Regions from separate parts of the Faecalibacterium sp. i21-0019-B1 genome, predicted to be linked through region 1. Evidence: riboswitches for the same ligand, from Rfam matches in the RefSeq annotation. Region 1 holds a riboswitch; the other holds the start of a gene.

Region 1 (7,392 bases):
GCGGTGCCGTCGCCCACAGGGGAAACAAAGCCGTCGTGCTTCTCACTGGTGATGCCGGTCAGCGGCTGGAACCAGTGGGTGTAGTGGGTGGCACCCAGCTCCATGGCCCAGCGCTTCATGACGCTGGCCACAACGTTTGCCACCTCAATGTCCAGCGGAGCACCCTTGTGCAGGGTGTTCTTGAGGCTCTTATAAGTAGCGCTCGGCAGGCGCTCCTTCATCACATGTTCGTTAAAGACCTTGCTGCCGTAGATTTCCATAACATTCGCTGCCATAAATCCTACTCCTTACTTGATCTTATGTTTCCCAGCTCCCGCCCCGGAGCTGCCGGAAAGCGGGCCCCAAAGCACGAAAGGCTTCTTAACAAAAACGGCGCTGCGAGTCAGGAGGTGACCCACAGCGCCGTTGCTGTCTATGGTTTGATTATAGCCCCGGCGGGCCAAAAAGGCAATTGACAAATCTGACGATTCTGTACAAACAGCTTCCTGCATTTTTGGAGCATCCGCACTTGGTATGACTTATCGGATGGGATTTGCGCCTTTTGTCAGGCCGAACGGTTTAGAAATGGCTCCGCTGTGCTCTGCCATGCTTTAATGTGTTATATTTTTTGTTTTCGTGTTTGTCGCGGCCTCGACGCTTGTCAGGGCAAGGCCCTTCCATCTGCTGGCGCAGACCGCTCGCCTGCTTGAAAGCCCCACCGGGGCTTTCATTGCCTTGCAATCGCAGGGCCGCTCCAAACACATTTTCACGCGAAAGGCCCCGACGGGAAAATGTGTTTTTAATTAAAAATAAAACTTCCGCTGAAGATACCCAGAGTGAAACGGAGGGTATTCAAATCGTTAAATCACCTGAAAGAGGAAGAACTTCAGATAATTCGTCTCCGGCACGCCCCACAGGATCGGATGATCCGGTGCCTGCTGTTTCACCTCGATCTGCCGCAGCTGGCGGCGCGCATCCTTTGCAGCGGCGCGCAGCATCTTGATGAACAGCTCCTCGGTGGCAAAATGGGAGCAGCTGGCAGTTGCCAGATAGCCGCCGCGAGGCAGCAGCTTCATGGCACGGTAGTTGATCTCCTTGTAACCGCGCATGGCGTTCTCCACAGTGCGGCGCGCCTTGGTAAAGGCCGGCGGGTCCAGAATGATAAAATCGTAGGGGTGTCCCTCTCTTTCCAAGCGGGGCAGCAGCTCAAAGGTGTCCTCGCACAAAAAGTCCATATTGGTCAGACCGTTGCGCTGGGCATTGCGCTGCGCCATGGCAATGGCCTCGGCGCTGATGTCGGCGGCGGTCACACGGGCAGCGCCGCCCGCAGCGGCGTTCAGTGCAAAGCTGCCGGTGTGGGTAAAGCAGTCCAGCACGGTGTGACCTGCAGCAAGGCGTGCCACCGCCCGGCGGTTGTACTTCTGATCAAGGAAGAAGCCGGTCTTCTGGCCGTTCTCGAAATCCACATGATAGTAAACTCCGTTCTCGCAGATCTCGGTCTGGGTGCTTGCCGGATGAGTCTCACCGGGCAGCTCAAACCAGCCTTTGTTCTGCTCAAGACCTTCCTTTGCGCGCAGAGCCTCATCGTTGCGCTCGTAGATGCCGTCGATGGTCTGGCCGTCGGCGCGCAGGACTTCTGCCAGAATGGGGAAGAGGACGGGCTTGAGCTTTTCCATGCCCATGCTCAGGGTCTGCGTGACGAGGATGTTGCTGAACCGGTCCACGGTCAGGCCGGGGAACTGGTCGGCTTCGCCAAAAATGACGCGGCAGGCAGAAAGGTCTGCAGGTTCCAGCACGGTCTTGCGGTAGTTCCATGCATATTCCACCCGGCGGCGCCAGAACGCAGCATCAAAGGTGTCGTTGGCATTGCGGGAGATCAGCCGCACGCGGATCTTGCTTTTGAGCGAGACAAAGCCGGTGCCAAGGTAGGAACCCTTGGTGCTGACCACATCGGCCAGTGTGCCGTTTTCCGGCTCATTTTCCGGGGAATGGAGGATGTCGTTCTCATACACCCAAGGGTGCCCGCCCACCAGCAGGCCTTCGGCGTGTTTGTTGACGGTATACACAGGGTAAGCGCGTTCTTTCATATGGTTCTCCTTATCATGGACGAACTCCCTTCGTCCCGCGTTCGCTCGACACGCTTACCGTGCGGATAGGCTCCCTCACTGAGGGAGCTGGCTGCGAAGCAGACTGAAGGAGTAAAAATCTACCCTTTATAATAGCACAAAATCATGTTATTATAAATAAGAAATGCCAAAAAACCGCATGAAAGAGGGATGCATTATGGAAATCGAACGCAAATGGATGGTGAAGGGCTGGCCGGAGGGGCTGCCCCTCAGGGAGGAATTTGCCATGCGGCAGGGCTATATCAGCGTGCGGCCCACTGTGCGCATCCGGGAAGAAGCCCTCACCGGCGGCAGAACGGACTACATCCTCTGCTTCAAATCCGGGGGCGGCCTTGCCCGCGAGGAGATCGAGCGCAGCATCGACAAAGAACTGTTTGATGATCTGGAATACAAGATTATCGCTAAACCTCTCATCCCGAAGCTGCGCCGCAGCTACACCCTGCCGGACGGTTCTGTGCTGGAAGTGAACCATGTGGACGAAGGCCAGCCTACCGAGTTCTGGTATGCCGAGGTGGAGTACCCCACGGTGGAAGCAGCCCTTGCATGGCAACCGGAAAGCTGCGGCCTTGGCGAGTACCTCAAGGATGAAGTGACGAACCAGCCCGGCCAGAGCATGGGCGAATACTGGGTGGAGACAAGAGGATGAAAAAAGTAAAACTCAAACTGGAACTGCAGTACAACTCCCCGGTGATCCTCACATTTTTCCTGCTGTCACTTCTGGTGCTGTTCCTCGACCAGTGGACGGACGGGTGGAGCACCATGCACCTGTTCTGTGTCTACCGCTCCTCGCTGAAGGACCCGCTGTTCTACATCCGGCTGTTCGGCCATGTGCTGGGCCATGCCAGCTGGGACCACTTTCTGAATAACATGCTGCTGCTGCTCGTTGTTGGCCCGCCAATGGAAGAAAAGTACGGCAGCAAGCCGCTTTTGTGCGGCATGGTGTTCACCGCTCTGGTCACCGGCGTGCTGCAATGCGTGCTGTTCCCGCGTTCGGGGCTGCTGGGCGCGTCCGGCATCGTGTTTATGCTTATCATGCTTTCGTCGCTGGCGGGCTTCTCCGGCGGCATCCCGGTCACCATGCTGCTGGTTGCAGCGCTGTACTTTGGTCAGCAGGTGTACGATATCATTTTTGTGCACGACAATGTAGCAAACTTCATGCACATTGTGGGCGGCTTATGCGGCACTGCCTTTGGCTACTACAGTGCGTTGCACAGCCGCCGCAGGCCGGCAAAAGCGGTGAAGTTTTCCAGCACGAACAGCCGCCGGAAGCGCTGAACCCACTGTGGACATAGGCTGATTTTGAAAAATTTGCAAACAGGTATTGACAAACGAAAAATCCGTGGTTTAATATAGCCAACTTCAATACACTAAACCGTTGAAGCAGAGATAACGGCGAACCATGCCTGTACAGAGAGCCTGTACAGCTGAGAAGCAGACCGGAAACAGTTCGTCAAGGAAAGTGTGACTTTGCGTTATATTTTCCCGAAATGGACCGCTGAGGGTGCAGGGAACTGCGGAGAACTTTCGCCGCACAGTATTCTGCAACGTAGGGCATACGTCAGTTGCCGGGGATGTGTTGGCATCCCGCCAAGTGCATGGGGTCATGCCCATGAAGTCAGGGTGGCACCGCGGATAAAAGGCCAAATTTTATTCGTCCTTGACAGAAGAGAGTTCTTCTGTTAGGGGCGTTTTTCTTTTCCACTCCCTCGGCAGAAGAGCCGGGGGAGTTTTTGTTTTAGGGCTCCCTTGTTTCCGGCACGAAGGCTCATGCCTGCGGCTGCGGCCACGAAACCCTGAACAAAACAATGCACCCGGTTGCTGCGGTTCTGCCCACAGGCCGGGTGCATTTTATATTTTAGGAAAAATTACAGGTCACTGCGCGGGGAAGCTGCCATGGCCCAGAAGTTCAGCTCGTGCTCCGAGCAGGCATGGAAGATCTCGCGGCAGCGGGCAAGGCGCTCGTCGCTCAGGCCTTCACAGACTTTTTCTGCAAACGCGGCCCAGTCGCGGCAGGCCGCCTCATAGCCCTTGTCAGCATAGTCCACCACCAGTGCACCATAAAGGGTATCCTGCACGGAAGGTTTTTCTTCCAGCAGTTTCTGGAAGATCCAGCCATAGCTCAGCATACAGGGCAGGCAGGCCATCATGCACTCGGCTGCGCCCTCGCCGTTTTTGGCGGCTTCGATCATAGAGTCCACATAGGCACGGTTCTCCGGCCGCAGCGGCAGGCTCTGGATGCCTTCATCGGTCAGTCCAAAGTGCTTGAGATAGTGCAGGCGGGCTGCATCCTCGCTCTCATTCACGAAGGAAAGCAGGGAATAGTAGGTGCGGATGGTCTGCATATCCTTTGCCTTGGTCATGCCCCAGGCAAACACCTTGGCATATTCCCGCAGGTAAAGACTGTCCTCCACGATGTAGCCCTTGAAGCAGGCTTCATCCAGTGTGCCATCCGCAAGGTGGGTCAGAAATTCTGAGTGCAGACATTTCTCCCACACAGGCAGACTTTCCTGCACCAGCTGCTGCACAAAGGTCTGCTCACTCACCCACAAACTCTCCCTTCAGTGCAAACATATGGTCCATCGGGCCGGAGCCGTGGCCCAGATCCAGCATGGCAGAAAGACAGCCGGAAATGTAGGCCTTTGCGCGCTCCACCGATGCATCCAGATCATGGCCCTTTGCCAGATTGGACGCAATGGCGCTGGATAGGGTGCAGCCGGTGCCGTGGGTATTGGGGTTTGCAATGCGCTTGCCGCGGAACCATTTGCCGCAGCCGTCCCGCCACAGAAGGTCGTCGGCATCATTGATCTGGTGGCCGCCCTTGCACAGCACGGCACAGTGGTATTTCTCGCTGATCAGCTTTGCAGCGGTCTCCATTCCGGCCGCATCGGTGATCTTCATGCCGGAAAGGATCTCAGTCTCCGGAATGTTGGGGGTGACCACCTCTGCCATGGGCAGCAGCTTTTCGGTCAGTGCCTGCACGGCATCGTCCCGCAGCAGCTTGGAGCCGGAGGTGGCAACCATCACCGGGTCCACCACGATATGCTTTGCGCCGTAGGTGTGCAGCTTTTCGGCGATCACACCGATCAGCTCTGCCGAGGATACCATGCCGATCTTGACGGCATCCGGGTAGATGTCGGTAAAAATGGCATCGATCTCCTGTGCCAGAAATTCGGGCGTGGCTTCAAAAATGCCGGTCACACCTATGGTGTTCTGGGCAGTCAGTGCGGTAATGGCGCTCATGGCGTACACGCCGTTTGCAGTCATGGTTTTGATATCGGCCTGAATTCCAGCACCGCCGCTGGAATCGCTGCCGGCAATCGTCAATGCAGTTTTCATGGTTACAACTTCCTTTGCAAAAAATGCGGAAATGCCCGCAAGGAGGCACCTCCGCACTTTAAAGCAGCAGTATCTCCCTACGTTGGCATTGTCCAAATCAGGTCACAGGTCTGGGCAAACAGCCCACTCTCAGCCTGCTTTTGCAGGCTCCCTTTTTTCTGCGTTCAAGAATACCACAGTGCCGCTGCATTTGCAAGGGGATGGCCCTTTTCAATCGGCCCGCTGCGTGGTAAAATGGAAAAAACAAAGGGGGGAATACCATGAACATCACGGTCTATCTTGGAGCAAATGCGGGCAATGATCCTGTGCTGGCGGCAGCTGTCCGGGAACTGGGCAGCTGGATCGGTGCAAACGGTCACCGCCTTGTGTACGGCGGCTCCCGCAGCGGCCTGATGGGCCAGCTTGCCCAGAGCACACTGGACGCAGGCGGCACGGTGACCGGTGTGGAACCGCAGTTCTTTGTGCAGCAGGAGCTGCAGCACGATGGCCTGACCGAGCTGATCGTCACCAAGGACATGACCGAGCGCAAGACGAAGATGATCGAGCTGGGCGATGCCTTCATCGCATTCCCCGGCGGTACCGGCACGCTGGAAGAGATCGCAGAGGTAATGTCCAAGGTCTCGCTGGGCCAGTTGGACGCGCCCTGCATCCTGTATGATCTGAACGGCTACTACGACAGCCTGAAAGCACTGCTTGCCAAAATGATCGAGAAAGGCCTTTCCACGCCGCAGCGCCAGCAGGGCATCCGATTTGCGGCGAATCTGGAAGAGATCACAACAATTTTGAATAAAGCCTAAAAGGAAACGCTTCCCGGCCGGGGAAGCGTTTCCTTTTTATATCATTCTCCCAGTGCAGTGCGGAGGTTCGCAAGGACCTTCTGGCTCAGCAGCACAAAAGCCTGCTTGGTGCGTCCGGCAGAAACATTCGCGCAATGCACATTCTCACGGGCAAAGAAGCCTTCACCCACCGGGCCGGCAGCGGCACGGGTGTCACAGAAAAAGTGGGTGCCCGGCAGAGCAAGCCACTGTTCCAGAGCAGCAGAGTCAAAGCCCGGGCCGATGGAAGTGTTGAACAGCACCTTGCCTGCGCCCAGCTGTGCAAATTCGTCCTTGCCCAGCAGCAGGACATTTTTGTTCAGGCAGGTGAACACCACCTCGCTCTCGGTCAGCAGCTGTGCCAGCGGCTTATAGGCCATGCCCACAGCTTCGGCATCCGGCTTGCGGGTGCGGCTGTAATAGGCAATGTCGGCACCCATGAACTGCAGCGCGTCGGCGATCATTTTGCCGGACACACCCAGCCCGATGATGCCTGCCTTCAGCCCGGTGATCTCCACCGGCTCGTCCCGCAGCATGGGCATCCCAAAACCGTGCAGGATGCCGGTGAGCTCATGCAGGACGTACTCCACAACGCCGCGGTCGCCGTAGTCCCGGATGCCCAGCACTTTGATGCCGCGGGTGCGGGCGTAGGCGATATCCACATTGGCGCTTTCCTCAGAATACAGGCTGCAGCACATGCCGATGTAACGGATATTCGGGCAGCGCTCGATCACATTTTTGCCCATGCGGGAGGTGTAGCTCAGAAGCACGGCATCGGCATCTCCGATGCGCTGCACGATCTGGTCATCGCTGGCCGGGATATCGCGGTACAGCACCACTTCTTTTGCGTACTGATGCAGCGCTTCCTCGGCGGAAGGGATCAGGCTTACCGGCTCAATGGCCACCAGTTTGTTGAACATCTGCAAAGCCCTCCTTTAATAGAAGCATACGGGGGAGGAGAGGTTGCGCAGCAGGGCAACTACGCTCCAACCGGCAATGGCGCTGGTGGAAGAGCAGATATCCACCACGGCCTTCACGCCCTCGATCTCGGCGGTGATGCAGTGGTCGTCGCCCACCCAGCCGGGTACCGAGTGCATGGTCACGCCGGTGATCTCCGGGCCGGTGGTGGCCAGCGA
Region 2 (7,392 bases), 1.0 Mb from region 1:
TGGGTGAAGGCCAACTGCGAAAGCCCCTGCCCGGACGGAGAGCGCAAGACAGATTTTTCAGACCGCATCTGCCGCACCGTGGCAGAGCTGATCGATAAAGCTCTTGCCGCAGGCGAAGAGCGGCTGGTCATTCTGGCCCACGGCGGCACCCAGATGGCCGCCATGGAGCGGTTTGCCGTCCCCCACAGGGACTATTACGCATGGTGCGGGCCCAACGCGGGCGGCTTTGTGCTGGATGCAAAGGACTGGACGGAAAAGCATCTGCTGTATCTCGTGAAGACCGTCCAGTACACAAAGGAGAGCAAGGCATGATCCTTCAGGCAGTTGTCGGCGGTTTTGTGCTGGACGCGCTCTTCGGCGACCCGGCGTGGCTGCCGCACCCGGTGGTGCTCATGGGCAGATGCATCTCCCGGCTGGAAAAATTCCTGCGCGCCCGCCTGCCCGGCACCCCGCAGGGCGAGCTGCTGGGCGGTGCCGTGACGGCGTTCTGCCTGCCGGTGGGCACCTTTCTGGTCACGAGCCTTGTGTGTCTGGCGGCGGCAAAGCTCAGCCCGTGGCTGGGCCTTGCCGTACAGATGTTCTGGTGCGGGCAGGCGCTGGCAGCCAAGGGCCTTGCGCAGGAGAGCACAAATGTGTATAACGAGCTGGTCCGGAACGACCTGCCCGCTGCCCGCAAAGCCGTGAGCCGCATCGTGGGCCGCGACACCCAGGACCTGACCGCCGAGGGCGTGACCAAGGCCGCGGTGGAAACGGTGGCCGAAAATGCCAGCGACGGCGTCATTGCGCCGCTGCTGTATATGCTCATCGGCGGGGCACCGCTGGCGCTGACCTACAAGGCTATCAATACCATGGACAGCATGCTGGGCTACAAAAACGAGAAGTATCTTTACTTTGGCCGCGCAGCCGCGAAGCTGGACGACCTTTCCAACTACATCCCCAGCCGCATTGCCGCCCTTTTGTGGGTGGCCGCTGCGGCCTTTACCGGCAACGATGCCAAGGGCGCATGGCGCATCTGGCGGCGGGACCGGCGCAACCACGCCAGCCCCAACAGCGCCCAGACCGAAAGCGCCTGCGCCGGTGCACTGGGCGTGCAGCTGGCCGGCCCGGCTTACTATTTTGGCGAATATTACCCCAAGCCTACCATCGGTGATGCCCTGCGCCCCATTGAACCGCAGGACATCCTGCGCGCCAACCGCATGATGTATGTGGCAAGCGGCTTTGCGCTGGCATGGGGTGCAGCAATACGGGGGTTCCTTGCATGAAACAATTGACCCATGGCGGCGACTGGGCGGGCTACCGCGCCGAGTTTGGCCGCGACCCGCTGGATTTTTCGGCCAATGTCAGCCCGCTGGGCCTGCCGGAAGGGGTGGCAAAGGCCATTACGGCAGCGCTTGCCACGGCAGACCGCTACCCCGACCCGCTGTGCCGGGCCCTGCTTGAAAAACTGGCGGTGGCTGAGGGAGTGCCCGCCGAATGGCTGCTGTGCGGCAACGGCGCGGCAGACCTCATCTTCCGGCTGGCGCTGGCTGCAAAGCCCCGTACCGCCCTTGTGACGGCACCCACCTTCGCCGAGTACGCCACCGCCCTTGAAACGGCAGGCTGCACGGTGGAACGGCATTTTTTGCGGGAAGAAAACGATTTTGCGGTGACGAAAGATCTCCTGAACGCGGTGCACCCGGGTACAAATATGGTATTCCTCTGTCAGCCCAACAACCCCACCGGCCAGCTGGCAGAGCCTGCCCTTGTGGAAGCGCTGCTGCGCAGATGCGAAGCCGTGGGTGCGGTGCTGGCCGTGGACGAATGCTTTCTGGATTTTCTGCCGGAGGGCGAAGGCCTTTCGGCAAAGCATCTGCTGAAAAACAGCAAAAAACTGATTATTTTAAAAGCCTTCACCAAGCTTTACGGCATGGCAGGCGTGCGTCTGGGCTATTGCCTGTGCTCTGATACAGAGCTGCTTGCCCGGATGCAGGCAGCGGGCCAGCCGTGGGCGGTTTCCAGTCTGGCACAGGCGGCGGGCATTGCTGCGCTGGACGAGACGGAATATGTGGCGAAGGTGCGTGCATTGATCGAAGCACAGCGGCCTGTGCTGGCAGACGGCCTGCGGGCGCTGGGCCTGCGGGTGATCGAGGGCCGGGCTAACTATCTGCTGTTCCGCGCGCCGGAAGCGCTGGGCGAAGCGCTGCGCCGCAAGGGTGCAGTACTGCGCAGCTGCGGCAATTATCCGGGCCTTGATGCCAGCTGGTACCGCACCGCCGTGCGCACAGAAAACGAGAACCGGCAGCTGCTTGTACTGCTGGCCGAAACCCTGCCGGAGGTGGCACAATGAGCAAGGCAAAATGCATTATGGTGCAGGGCACCATGAGCGGTGCGGGCAAAAGCCTGCTGTGCGCGGCGCTGTGCCGCATCTTTGCGCAGGATGGCTACCGCGTGGCCCCTTTCAAAAGCCAGAACATGGCCCTGAACAGCTTCGTCACCCGCAACGGTGCAGAGATGGGCCGTGCGCAGGTGGTGCAGGCACAGGCTGCAGGCGTGGAGCCGGATGTGCGCATGAACCCCATCCTGCTCAAGCCCAGCAGCGATGTGGGCAGTCAGGTGATCGTGAACGGCAAGGCCCGGGGCCAGATGTCTGCCGCCGATTATTTCAGGATGAAGCGCAGCCTTATCCCGGACATTCTGGAAGCCTACAACAGCCTTGCCGCCGAGAACGACATTATCGTGATCGAAGGCGCGGGCAGCCCGGCGGAGATCAACCTGAAAGCCGACGATATCGTCAACATGGGCCTTGCAAAGCTGGTGGATGCGCCGGTGCTGCTGGCGGGCGATATCGACCGGGGCGGCGTATTCGCCCAGCTGTACGGCACTGTGGAGCTGCTGGAAGCCGACGAGCGTGCCCGCATCAGGGGCCTGATCATCAACAAGTTCCGGGGCGATGTGGAGATCCTGCGGCCCGGCCTTGCCATGCTGGAAGAAAAAACACACCTGCCCGTGCTGGGCGTAGTGCCGTACCTGCGGGTGGAGATCGAGGACGAGGATTCTCTCTCCGACCGGCTGGATACAAAAGCTGCGGTCAAGCCGCTGGATATCGCCATCCTGCGCCTGCCGCATGTATCCAACTTCACCGACTTTATCCCGCTGGAACAGCACCCGCTGCTGGGCGTGCGGTATGTGCAGCGCACCCGCCAGCTGGGTGCACCGGATCTCGTCATCCTGCCCGGCACCAAGAACACCATGGACGACCTGCGCTGGCTGCGGGAAAGCGGACTGGAAGCGGCGGTGCTCAGGCTTTCGGCAGCCGGTACGCCGGTGCTGGGCGTGTGCGGCGGCTATCAGATGCTGGGCGAACAGCTCTGCGACCCGGCAGGGGAGGAGAGCGGTACCCCCTGCACCCTGCGGGGCCTTGGCCTGCTGCCCACCACGACGGTGTTCGGCACCGAAAAGCACCTGACCCAGACCGCAGCCTGTGTGACCACAGAACCCTTTGCAGGCGCAAAGCTGACGGGCTACGAGATCCACGCAGGCCGCACCGAGGTGCGGGGCAGTGCGTTCTGCATCCTTGCAGACGGCACGCCGGAGGGCTGTGTGCAGGACGGTGTATTCGGTACCTACCTGCACGGCCTGTTCGACACCGGCGAACTGACCGAAAAACTGACCGCATTTTTGTGCAAACGGAAGGGCATCGATCCGGCCGGGGCCGAGCTTATCCCCATGGAGCAGTACCGTCAGCAGCAGTTTGATCTGCTTGCCGATGGTGTGCGTGCGGCACTGGATATGCCCGCCATCTATGCCGCTATGGGAATGCAAAAAGGAGACAACACATGACACCGCAGCATCATCTGCCCGCCGACATTGAACGGACGAGCATCTCCATTATCACAAGGGAATTGGACGAGCTGGGCCTGACCCCGCCGCCGGAGACGGCTGCGGTGGTCAAGCGGGTCATCCACACCACCGCGGATTTCGACTATGCCAAAAATCTGCGCTTTACACCCGGCGCGGTGGAAGCCGCAGTCAAGGCCCTGCACGCGGGTGCTTTCATCGTTACCGACACCAATATGGCGCTGGCGGGCATCACAAAGCCGGGCCTGAAAAAACTGAACGGTGAAGCCATCTGCTACATGGCAGACCCCGCTGTGGCCGAAGCCGCAAAGCAGGCGGGCACCACCCGTGCCGTTGCCGCCATGCACCGCGCTGCCCGGGAGCACCCGGGGGCCATTCTGGCCATTGGCAATGCGCCCACGGCCCTTTTGACCATTGCGGAGGAAATGGAAGCCGGTCTGCGGCCTGCACTGGTCATTGGCGTGCCGGTGGGGTTTGTGAATGTGGTGGAAAGCAAGGAAGTACTGTTTGCCGCCTGCGAGCGATACGGCGTGCCTGCCATCGCCGCCATGGGCCGCAAGGGCGGCAGCAATGTGGCTGCAGCCATCTGCAACGCCCTCATTTACTCTGCCGCCGAAATGCTGGACCCCTCTGCCAGAGGGTGGAACGGATAAGGCGGAAACAGCATAACATCAAAAACCCGGAACCCTTTTTGAGCCGTTTTGGCCGAGAAAAGGTTCCGGGTTTTGTTCATGATTTTTTCAGAGAGCTATTTTGCAACAGCCCCATTTTCACGGAAAAGGTCCGAACCGAGCACGGCATCCACACTGCCGGCATCAGGCTGCGGGGAACGCCTTGTTCCACACTTCGATCACCTTGAACTTCGGGGTCCAGCCTTCGGGCTCAAAGCGGTCGCCCTTGGCAGCCATGGTGCCCTGCTCGGTGCACCACTGTGCGGCCTTGGCCATATCAGGGTCGGTCACATCCGCAAAGGCGGGTGCGCCTGCGGGTTCGGGCCTGCCTGCGGTGTTCCACACCAGCATCGAGCCTTTTGCATTGCTTCCCGTGATTGTAACATTGCGCATACCCGTAATGGTAAGGCCCAGGCCACCGTCCATTCGTGTATCATTGGTGCAGACCAGAACAATATCCGTGCTGTGTCCACCTTGAAAATACCATATTTCACCTTCTTTTTCAATAAAACCTGCGTGAAACGCCCCAAAACCTGCGTGAAAAACGTTTTGCACCGCTGTGCGCGCCTTTGCCCCCTCTTGCAATTTGTGCGCAAAGGGTGTAGAATACAGTCACAATCAAATACAGGGGAGCTTGTGAAGCAGGCTGAGAGGAAGTGCCCAAACTTCGACCCTTTTACCTGATGCGGATAATGCCGCCGTAGGAAGTCAGAATGGATGATTTTTTGCAGGAGGCACCGCGGAAGGTGTCTCCTGTTTTTTTGTTGTGTACCGATTACCATTAAGGAGGATGCCTTGTACTTTTCTGCGGAAGTGCCGCAGCGGGCTGAGGGGGAGCGCCCTGAGCTTTGTGACCGTCAGCGATGGGAAGCCGTGTTCCGGCGTGAGAGGAGACCAGCAAGTCTCGACCGCTTCTTATAGTTCCTGCGCCGGGTCTGGCACCGGGTGCGGGCTGTTTGCGGAGGCGCTGTATGGTTTTTGCTGCTTCCGCAGGTTTGGAAAGGAGCCTTGCCTTATGAAAAAAATCTCTGTGAAAAAGCTGGCGTTGGCCGGCATGCTGTGCGCTCTGTGCGTGGTGGGCAGCGTATTCAGCTTCCCCATGTTCGGCAGCAAATGTGCACCCATCCAGCACATGGTCAATGTGACCTGCGCGGTGCTGCTTGGCCCGTGGTGGGGCGTGGGCGTAGCCTTTGTGGCCTCGCTGCTGCGCAATCTGCTGGGTCTGGGCAGCCTGATGGCCTTCCCCGGCAGCATGTTCGGCGCACTGCTGTGCGGCCTTGTGTACCATAAGACCAAAAACATCCTTGCCACCATGGTGGGCGAGGTGTTCGGCACCAGCATTCTGGGCGGCCTGTGCGCTTACCCGGTGGCCATCTTCCTCATGGGCAAGAGCGCCGGCGACATCGCGTTCTATGCCTACATCGTGCCGTTCCTCATCTCCACTGCAGTGGGTTCCATCATTGCGGGCGTGCTGGTGTACAGCCTGCAGCGCTCCGGCGCTCTGCACAGCATGCAGAAGAGCCTTTCCTGACGGAGGGGCACCCGAATGTTCAAAACAGAATTCGAGAACCTGCGCCGCACCTGCCCGCTCATCCATAACATTACCAACTACGTCACCGTGAACGACTGCGCCAACATGGTGCTGGCCTGCGGTGCTTCGCCCATCATGGCCGACGATGCCGCCGAGGTGGAGGACATCACCACCATCTGCGGCGGGCTGAACATCAACATCGGCACCCTGAACAGCCGCACCATCACCAGCATGCTGCTGGCGGGCAAAAAGGCAAACCAGCTGGGCCATCCTGTGGTGCTGGACCCGGTGGGTGCGGGTGCGTCCCGCCTGCGCACCGACACGGCTTTCCGCCTGCTCCGGGACGTAAAGTTCACCGTGATCCGCGGCAACATCTCGGAGATCAAAACGCTGGCCTCCGGCGCGGGAACCACCAAGGGTGTGGATGCCGATGTGGCCGATAAAGTTACTGAGGAAAATCTGGATTCTGCCGTGGCCTTTGCCAAGGCCTTTGCAGCCCAGACGGGTGCCGTTATTGCCATTACCGGTGCCATCGACATCGTGGCCGATGCCGAAAAAGCCTACTGCATCCGCAACGGCAATGCCATGATGAGCAGCATCACCGGTACGGGCTGCCAGCTTTCGGCCCTGACGGCGGCGTTCGTCACCGCCAACCCCGGTCATCCGCTGGAAGCTGCTGCAGCTGCAGTGTGCGCCATGGGCCTTGCGGGCGAGACCGCCCACAAGCGCCTGACCCCGCTGGACGGCAACTCCACCTACCGCAATTATATCATCGATGCCATTTACAATATGACCCCGGATCAGCTGGAAGAAGGAGCAAACTATGAAGTGCGATAAGCAGAACATGCTTCTGTATGCCGTCACCGACCGCACATGGGTGGGCAAACAGACCCTCTATGAACAGGTGGAGAGCGCCCTGAAGGGCGGTGTCACCTGTGTGCAGCTGCGTGAAAAAGAGCTGGACGACGAAGCCTTTCTGAAAGAGGCTGTGGAGATCCATGCTCTGTGCCAGCGCTACGGCGTGCCGTTCTTTGTGAACGACAATGTGGACATTGCCATCCGCTGCCACGCCGAGGGTGTGCACGTGGGGCAGGAGGATATGGCCGCAGCGCAGGTGCGCGCCCGTGTGGGCGACGGTATGATGATCGGCGTTTCCGTCCACAGTGTGGAGGAAGCACGGGAAGCCGTCAAGCACGGCGCAGACTGCCTTGGCGTGGGCGCAGCCTTTGCCACCCACACCAAGACCGATGTGGATGTTCTGCCCCACGAGACCCTGAAGGCCATCTGTGATGCCGTGGACATCCCGGTGGTGGCCATTGGCGGCATCCACAAGGAGAACATCCTGCAGCTCAA

The links. Region 1 has a riboswitch for thiamine pyrophosphate ahead of thiD (bifunctional hydroxymethylpyrimidine kinase/phosphomethylpyrimidine kinase). Riboswitches for the same ligand answer to the same signal wherever they lie in the genome.
Region 2: linked by a shared signal. The riboswitch ahead of thiW (energy coupling factor transporter S component ThiW) and the one ahead of thiD (bifunctional hydroxymethylpyrimidine kinase/phosphomethylpyrimidine kinase) in region 1 are both predicted to bind thiamine pyrophosphate.

Annotation. Positions count from the first base shown of each region.
Region 1 covers NZ_AP031425.1:1,481,102-1,488,493, forward strand. The annotation lists gene ACGHP1_RS07490 (glutamine synthetase III) at 1-275, opposite strand, end outside; gene ACGHP1_RS07495 (class I SAM-dependent rRNA methyltransferase) at 840-2,066, opposite strand; gene ACGHP1_RS07500 (CYTH domain-containing protein) at 2,263-2,751, shown strand; gene ACGHP1_RS07505 (rhomboid family intramembrane serine protease) at 2,748-3,380, shown strand; gene ACGHP1_RS07510 (TENA/THI-4 family protein) at 3,971-4,648, opposite strand; gene thiD (bifunctional hydroxymethylpyrimidine kinase/phosphomethylpyrimidine kinase) at 4,641-5,441, opposite strand; TPP riboswitch at 5,499-5,605, opposite strand; gene ACGHP1_RS07520 (TIGR00730 family Rossman fold protein) at 5,702-6,238, shown strand; gene ACGHP1_RS07525 (NAD(P)-dependent oxidoreductase) at 6,280-7,176, opposite strand; gene ACGHP1_RS07530 (aspartate dehydrogenase domain-containing protein) at 7,192-7,392, opposite strand, start outside.
Region 2 covers NZ_AP031425.1:2,525,452-2,532,843, reverse strand. The annotation lists gene ACGHP1_RS12645 (histidine phosphatase family protein) at 1-312, shown strand, start outside; gene cbiB (adenosylcobinamide-phosphate synthase CbiB) at 309-1,262, shown strand; gene ACGHP1_RS12635 (threonine-phosphate decarboxylase) at 1,259-2,326, shown strand; gene ACGHP1_RS12630 (cobyric acid synthase) at 2,323-3,819, shown strand; gene ACGHP1_RS12625 (precorrin-8X methylmutase) at 3,816-4,490, shown strand; gene ACGHP1_RS12620 (hypothetical protein) at 4,653-4,934, opposite strand; TPP riboswitch at 5,125-5,232, shown strand; gene thiW (energy coupling factor transporter S component ThiW) at 5,524-6,039, shown strand; gene thiM (hydroxyethylthiazole kinase) at 6,055-6,876, shown strand; gene thiE (thiamine phosphate synthase) at 6,863-7,392, shown strand, end outside.